2 regions of the Gordonia sp. NPDC003504 genome follow, and region 2 is predicted to be linked to the other one. Evidence: riboswitches for the same ligand, from Rfam matches in the RefSeq annotation. Region 2 holds a riboswitch; the other holds the start of a gene.
What was found. A riboswitch is a leader RNA that binds a small molecule or an ion and turns the genes downstream of it on or off. The one in region 2 is predicted to bind cyclic di-AMP.

Region 1: it holds a riboswitch for cyclic di-AMP, as region 2 does, so the genes downstream of both, ACWDPV_RS15490 (C40 family peptidase) here and ACWDPV_RS04825 (transglycosylase family protein) in region 2, are expected to answer to the same signal.

Annotation. Positions count from the first base shown of each region.
Region 1 covers NZ_JBSFPC010000008.1:22,792-26,190, reverse strand. The annotation lists gene ACWDPV_RS15495 (DEDD exonuclease domain-containing protein) at 1-688, opposite strand, end outside; cyclic di-AMP (ydaO/yuaA leader) riboswitch at 1,333-1,501, shown strand; gene ACWDPV_RS15490 (C40 family peptidase) at 1,518-2,105, shown strand; gene ACWDPV_RS15485 (NlpC/P60 family protein) at 2,239-3,315, shown strand; gene ACWDPV_RS15480 (hypothetical protein) at 3,327-3,399, shown strand, end outside.
Region 2 covers NZ_JBSFPC010000002.1:142,926-146,324, forward strand. The annotation lists gene ACWDPV_RS04810 (flavin reductase family protein) at 1-366, shown strand, start outside; gene moaA (GTP 3',8-cyclase MoaA) at 366-1,451, shown strand; gene ACWDPV_RS04820 (MoaD/ThiS family protein) at 1,455-1,703, shown strand; cyclic di-AMP (ydaO/yuaA leader) riboswitch at 1,964-2,134, shown strand; gene ACWDPV_RS04825 (transglycosylase family protein) at 2,141-2,755, shown strand; gene ACWDPV_RS04830 (molybdenum cofactor biosynthesis protein MoaE) at 2,838-3,272, opposite strand; gene ACWDPV_RS04835 (MogA/MoaB family molybdenum cofactor biosynthesis protein) at 3,273-3,399, opposite strand, start outside.

The DNA of each region.
Region 1 (3,399 bases), on a different contig from region 2:
TGGCCCGCAGCCGAGGGTTTCCGCGCGGCAGGTAGGCCGTCAGGTCGCCGTAGGTGCGGACGCCCTGATTCCCGATTCGCTCGAGGAGGTGATGGAGCACCTCCACGGTGGCGCGCGCGTCGTCGAGGGCCCGGTGTGTGGGCCGGACCGATACGTCGAACAACTCCGCCAGCGCACCCAGCCGCACTGTCGGTGCCTCGTCGCGGGTGAGGACGCGACGTGCCAGTCGGACGGTGCACAGGCTGGTGACAAACGGCCACTCCCGCCCGAGGCGGGTGGCGTTGTGCCGGAGGAAGCCGGTGTCGAAGCGCGCGTTGTGCGCGACCAGGAGGCACCCGCGGGCGAACTCGATGAAGGACGACAGCACCTCGGGGATACGCGGGGCGTCGTAGACCATCGCCTCGGTGATCCCGGTCAGCGCGACGATCTTGGGTGGGATCGACCGCTCGGGATCGACCAGGGTGGCGAACTCCCCGATCACCTCGCCGCCGCGGACCTTGACCGCCCCGATCTCGGTGATCGCGTCGCGGGCGGGATCACCGCCGGTCGTCTCGAGGTCCACGACCACGAACGTCGTGTCGAACAGGGACTCCTCGCCGAAGGTCGGGTCGGCGGCCACATCATCGCCGCCGCGGCCGGCCGCGGTCATCAGGTCGGCGAAGGACAGCTGAACGGGATCTCCCACCACGGCGCGAACACTAGTTCGCACCACCGACAAGGGCGGTCTCCCGCGGGCCGACGTCGTCGTCGACCTCGGCGTCGGCGAAAACTGTCGGTGGTCATCTCTAGCGTGTGTTCCCGATGGCGGATCGCACGGCGCATCGGCGTCACGCGAGACGTGGCTCCCGAGACATGACCCCCGAGGCATGACTCGGGGTGTCCGCGTGGGGAATCCGGCGTCGACACGGCCAGAGACCGCAAATGAGATGGAGATCACAGATGTACATCGACTGCAGTAGTTGTCCAGGTCGCCGCACCGCGTGTGACGGCTGCATGATGAACGTCCTCATCACCCCTGCGACCAGCGAGGACGGGTCGGTTCTGGTGGCGATGAACGGGGGCGGCGGGCACGCGATCGCCGACGCCGAGATCGGTTCGGCCATCGATGCGTTCACGGCTGCTTCGATGGCGAGCACTGAGGCTGCACGATCGGCAAGGGCGGGCATCGGCCCAGCGTGCGGGCCTGATTCGCGGCCGGGATTGACGATTCTGCGCGCGGGGTGATTTTCCGGGCGGCTAGGGCCCTTTGTCCCCTAGTGGACAGACACGCATCCGATTTCGTAACCTTTCCGAGACCTTCGCGGAGCGTCCTACTTCAACAGAAGTGGTCTGCGGAGATCACCGCTCAATCGCCCGATGGGCGAACCGGGGAACCACACGTTTTCGGAGCAATCCGAATTGGGGTGAATCGCGCCCTGGGCACGCCTGTGCCCGGGTGTGTAGGGCCATTCTCTCGGCCCGAACCCGACAGCTAACTCGGTAGGCGGTCAGGGGAGAACAAAAGGAGAACCTCTTTCGTGGCCAAACATCGTTTGGAACAGCCGAATCGCGGAGGCGTCGCCAAGAAGGCGATGATCGCGGGCTCGTTGACCGTCGGCTCGCTTGCTGTCGCCGCCGGTCCGGCCCTGGCCGCACCGGCTCCGGCGCCCAGCGCCACCATCGAGATCCCGAACCTGGGGAAGTTCACGCTGCCCGGCGTCGACCAGAACCAGGTTCCCAGCCAGTTCCGGCCCGGCGGCGGCGGAATCATCACCCCGCAGCTGACCGCGGGACAGAAGGCTGTCCAGGCCGCGGAAACCAAGATCGGCGCCCCGTACAGCTACGGCGCAGCCGGACCCAACGCTTTCGACTGCTCGGGTCTCGTCTACTGGTCCTACCAGCAGGCCGGGAAGACCCTTCCGCGTGACAGCTACGGTCAGCTCGGCGGTGGCCGTGCGGTGAACTACGCCGACGCCCAGCCCGGCGACGTCCTCATCTTCAACGGTGGCGGTCACGCGGGTCTCTACATCGGCAACGGCCAGTTCATCCACGCCTCGACCTACGGGGTGCCGGTGCAGAAGGCATCGGTCAAGGAGTGGTCGCTGGTGGGAGTTCGGCGGTACTGAGTCCACGTACCGGTGGGACGTGTGAACATGTATCGGGCGGATCGCGCATAGCGCGGTTCGCCCGAGCCTGTCGTCGGCGGGGGATGACGTCCACCTATCGGGATGTGGCCGAGCGACGGGGTAGCAAGGGAGTGTGGTGACAACCGTGAGAGCGGGATCGACGAGCGGCGTGAGGGGATCGACCCGATGGGTCCTCACGACCGCCCTCGCGGCGGTCATGATCGCCATTGCGCAGCTCGGTGGGTTGGTCGGTGTGCCGGAGGCCGCCGCGCAACCGCAGACCGCCGATCAGTTGCTGACCCGGTACCGTGCGCTGAGCCAGGAGGCCGAGAAGTCGGCCGAGGCCATGCACAACGCCCAGATCGAGTACGACAAGCAGCGACGCATCGTCGTACAGTCCCGCCAGGCGGCCGCCGCAGCCCAGACGACCTTGGATCGGTCCGAGGCGACGTTGTCGTCGGTGCAGCAGCGCTTCGACTCGCTGATCCGGGTCAGCTATATGGGTGGCCGCTCCAATCGGCTCTACGCGGTGCTGACCAGCGATTCGCCGCAGTCCCTGCTCGATCAGATGTCGGGGCTGGAAATGGTCTCCAGGCAGACCGCGGCCCAACTCGCGACACTGAAGAAGACCCGGGCGCAGACGGTGTCGGCCCGCGACGAGGCCAACGCCACCGCGGCAACGGCCACCCAGGCCGTCACCGAGGCCGAGCGGGTCCGTGGTGACCTGCAGAAGCGTCAGGCCGAACTGCAGTTGCAGGCGGCGCAGATCCGGGTCATTTATCAGTCGATGACCGGCAAGCAACTCGCCGCGTTGGCCGGCCCCCGATTCGACTTCGACCCGGCCGCGATCCCGCGGGGCACCTCCCCGGCGCTGGTGGCCGTACAGGCCGCGCTGACGCGCATCGGCGATCCGTATGTGTGGGGTGCCACCGGTCCCAACTCGTTCGACTGTTCGGGACTGATGGTCTGGGCGTACAAGCAGGCCGGCAAGACGCTGCCGCGTTCCAGTGAGGCGCAGATGGCCTCGGGGACGGCCGTGGCGCGGCAGGACCTGCAGCCCGGCGACCTCATCATCTATTACTCCGACGCCCACCACGTCGGGATGTACGTGGGCGACGGCTACGTGATTCACGCCTCGACTTTCGGGGTTCCGGTGAAGGTCGTGCCGATCGACGACGCCGGGCCGTTCAACGCCGGTCGTCGGTACTGAGTAGTTCCGACGTGACCCGTCGCCGCGCCGATCGCCGTCGCGGAACGATCCGCCATCCCGCGTTGCTGTGCGTGATCGTCATCA
Region 2 (3,399 bases):
GTGAGTGTCTGCGTCCAGAACACCTCGACGACGTGGCCGCGGCTGCGCGACGCCCACATGCTCGGTGTCAGCGTGTTCGCCCACGATCAATCGCGGCAGTGTCGTCAGCTCGCCGGTCCCGCGGCACACCGATTCAACGACATCGATCCCCTCGCCGCCGGCGACGGCTCCCTGTTCATCCCCGGCGCGGCTGCCCACCTGTCCTGCAGTATCGAGCAGGAGATCCCCGCCGGCGACCACATCCTCGTCCTGCTGCGCATCGAACAGTTGCAGGCCGACCCCAGCGTCGAACCACTCGTCTTCCACGCGAGCACCTTTCGCGCCCTGGCGACCCGGGCCGACGTCATCGAAACCCGGGACCGCTGATGACCGCCGTCGACCTCGGACTGCCGCTGCCGTCGCTGATCCCGGCGTCGCGCGCCCCGGCACCGGTCGACGGCCCGCTGCGGGACACCTTCGGCCGGGTGGCCACCGACCTGCGGGTCTCGGTGACCGACCGCTGCAATCTGCGCTGCACCTATTGCATGCCCGCCGACGGTCTCGACTGGTTACCGACCGACGCGGTGCTGAGCACCGACGAGTTCGTTCGTGTCCTGACCGTCGCGGTCCGTGACCTGGGGATCCGGACGATCCGCTTCACCGGCGGTGAACCACTGCTGCGCCGGGATCTCGAGGAGATCATCGCCCGGGTGTCCCGGCTGCCGGAACGTCCCGGGATCGCGATGACCACCAACGGCCTCGGCCTGTCCCGTCGGGTGCAGGGACTCACCGAGGCCGGGCTGACCCGGGTGAACGTGTCGCTGGACACCATCGACCCGGCCCGATTCGCCGAGATCACCCGGCGCGATCGTCTCGGTGACGTCCTCGAGGGACTCGCGGCCGCCCGCGCGGCCGGACTCGATCCCGTCAAGGTCAACGCCGTCGTCCCGGACCGAAGCGATCTCGGTGGACTCGCGGCGCTGTTCGGGTTCTGTCTGCGTGAGGGATATCAGTTGCGGGTGATCGAGCAGATGCCGCTGGACGCCGATCATCGCTGGGATCGCTCGGCGATGGTGACCGCGGTGGAGATCCTCGAGGCGCTGCGCCACGTCGCGCGGCTGACGCCCGACGACGTACCGCGCGCCGGTGCGCCCGCCCAGACATGGCTGGTCGCCGGCCACACCGACGCCGCGGGTCGTCCCGCGCGGGTCGGCGTCATCGCCTCGGTCACCCGCCCGTTCTGCGGCGACTGCGACCGCACCCGCCTCACCGCCGACGGCGCTCTGCGCAACTGCCTGTTCGCCGAGACCGAGACCTCTCTGCTGCCGGTCCTGCGTGGCGGCGGCGCCGACGTCGACGCCGCGATCGCCCGGCTGTGGCGCGAGAACACCTGGGCCAAACGTGCCGGGCACTCGGTCAACTCCGGCGACTTCCGTCAGCCCACGCGTCCGATGTCGGCGATCGGGGGCTGATCGGTGCGTCTGACGATCCGCTATTTCGCGGCCGCGCGGGCCGCCGCGGGCCGGGAAACAGACGTCGTCGACGTCCCCGACGAGATCACCCTCGGTGAGCTGGAACACATTCTGGCAGCCGACAATCCGGCCCTGCGGCATGTGTTGGATCGGTCGTCGTATCTCTGGGACGAGGTCGCGGTGTGCGACCGCGGCCGGGACCTCGGCGCGACGCGCACCATCGACGTCCTGCCGCCCTTCGCCGGGGGCTGAAACGCCGCCGCACCCATGTGAGCTTAATCACATAACGGGCCGATAACGAGATGGACACGAGAAGGGCATCATGCCCGTGAACTGCGGCGACGATCGAATGGGGCCGAAAGTCCCACTCGCAGACACGAAAACCGTTGTGGAAGAAGGTGTGATTCGTCGGCGTCGAGGCCGTACTGTACGAAGCGTCCTTCCAAGAAGGTCACAGCACAGCAACCAAGACACACAACTTTCACCGGTCGCGCCGAGCCTCGTTCCACCGGTGGAATGACGAGCAACATCTGGGAACGAGGACGGGGGACCCACCCTTCCGCACGGAAGAACGGACGTCAACGACGTTCTTGGGGTTAAGTCCGACGGCTACGGCCGACGCGACCGAGCACCTCTCGCTCGAACCCGACAGCTGACTTCGCAGGCGCGTGGAGAGAGGTAACACACTCATGTCCGGACGTCATCGCAAGCCGACGACCACCACTGCCACCAAGACCTTCGCGAAGGTCGCACTGACCGGAGCCGTCCTCGGCGGCGGCGCGGCCCTCCTGGGCACCGGTTCCGCACACGCGGCCACCGACGCCGAATGGGATCAGGTCGCCCAGTGCGAGTCGGGCGGCAACTGGGCCATCAACACCGGCAACGGCTACCAGGGCGGGCTGCAGTTCAGCCCGAGCACCTGGTCCGGCCACGGTGGCGGCGAGTTCGCACCGAGCGCCAACCAGGCCACCCGTGAGCAGCAGATCGTCGTCGCCGAGCGCGTCCTGGCCAGCCAGGGTCCCGGCGCATGGCCGACCTGTGGCACCGGGCTGTCGGGCGCCACCCCGCGCACCGCTCCGACCACCACCCCGAGCCTGCCCGCCGTCCCGGCACCGTCGGCGCCGAGCACCGGCAGCAGTGGCGCCACGAGCACCGACGACGCCCTCACCACGCTCCGCGACAAGACCACCGACCCGAGCCTGCTGGCTCTGCTCGATGCCGCCCAGAACAGTGGCTACCAGCTCACCCCGGATCAGCTGAAGCTGTTCAACGAGCACCAGGGCCAGATCCCGAATCTCCCCTGAGCCTGATAAAGGCCCCTGAGCAAAGAGCCCCCGCATGCTGCTTCGCGCCGTGCGGGGGCCCTTTTCATGCTCGTGTCACCACTCAGGCCGACCCAACCCATTCGTCGCGACCGTCGGTGAAGAACTGGTGCTTCCATACCGGGAGTTGGGCCTTCACCTCGTCGACGAGCCGAGCGCACAGAGCGAATGCCGGACCACGGTGATCGGCGGCGACCGCGACGACGAAGGCGACATCACCCACGGCCAGGTCGCCGATCCGGTGCGAGACGGCCACCGCCCGAACCCCGTCGGCATCCTCGGCGACCTCCGCGACGACGCGGCGCAGCACCTGCGCGGCACTCGGGTGGGCCGAATAGGACAGCCGGGTCACGCCGTTGCCACCGTCGTGATCGCGGACCGCGCCGACGAATCCCACCACGGCTCCCGCCGCTCCCGCCGCGGCGTCGGTGACCAGCGCCTCGTGATCGGCAAGACCGATCGGGGCCTCGGAGATCTCGGCGCGCACGATCTGCGCCATCTAGTGATCCCCGCCCCGGATCTGGTCGAGCGCGTGGTCGAGGACGGTGCCCAGGACGTCCAGGCCATCCCGGACGCCCCCGGTGGAGCCGGGAAGATTGATCACCAGGGTCCGGCCGGCCACGCCG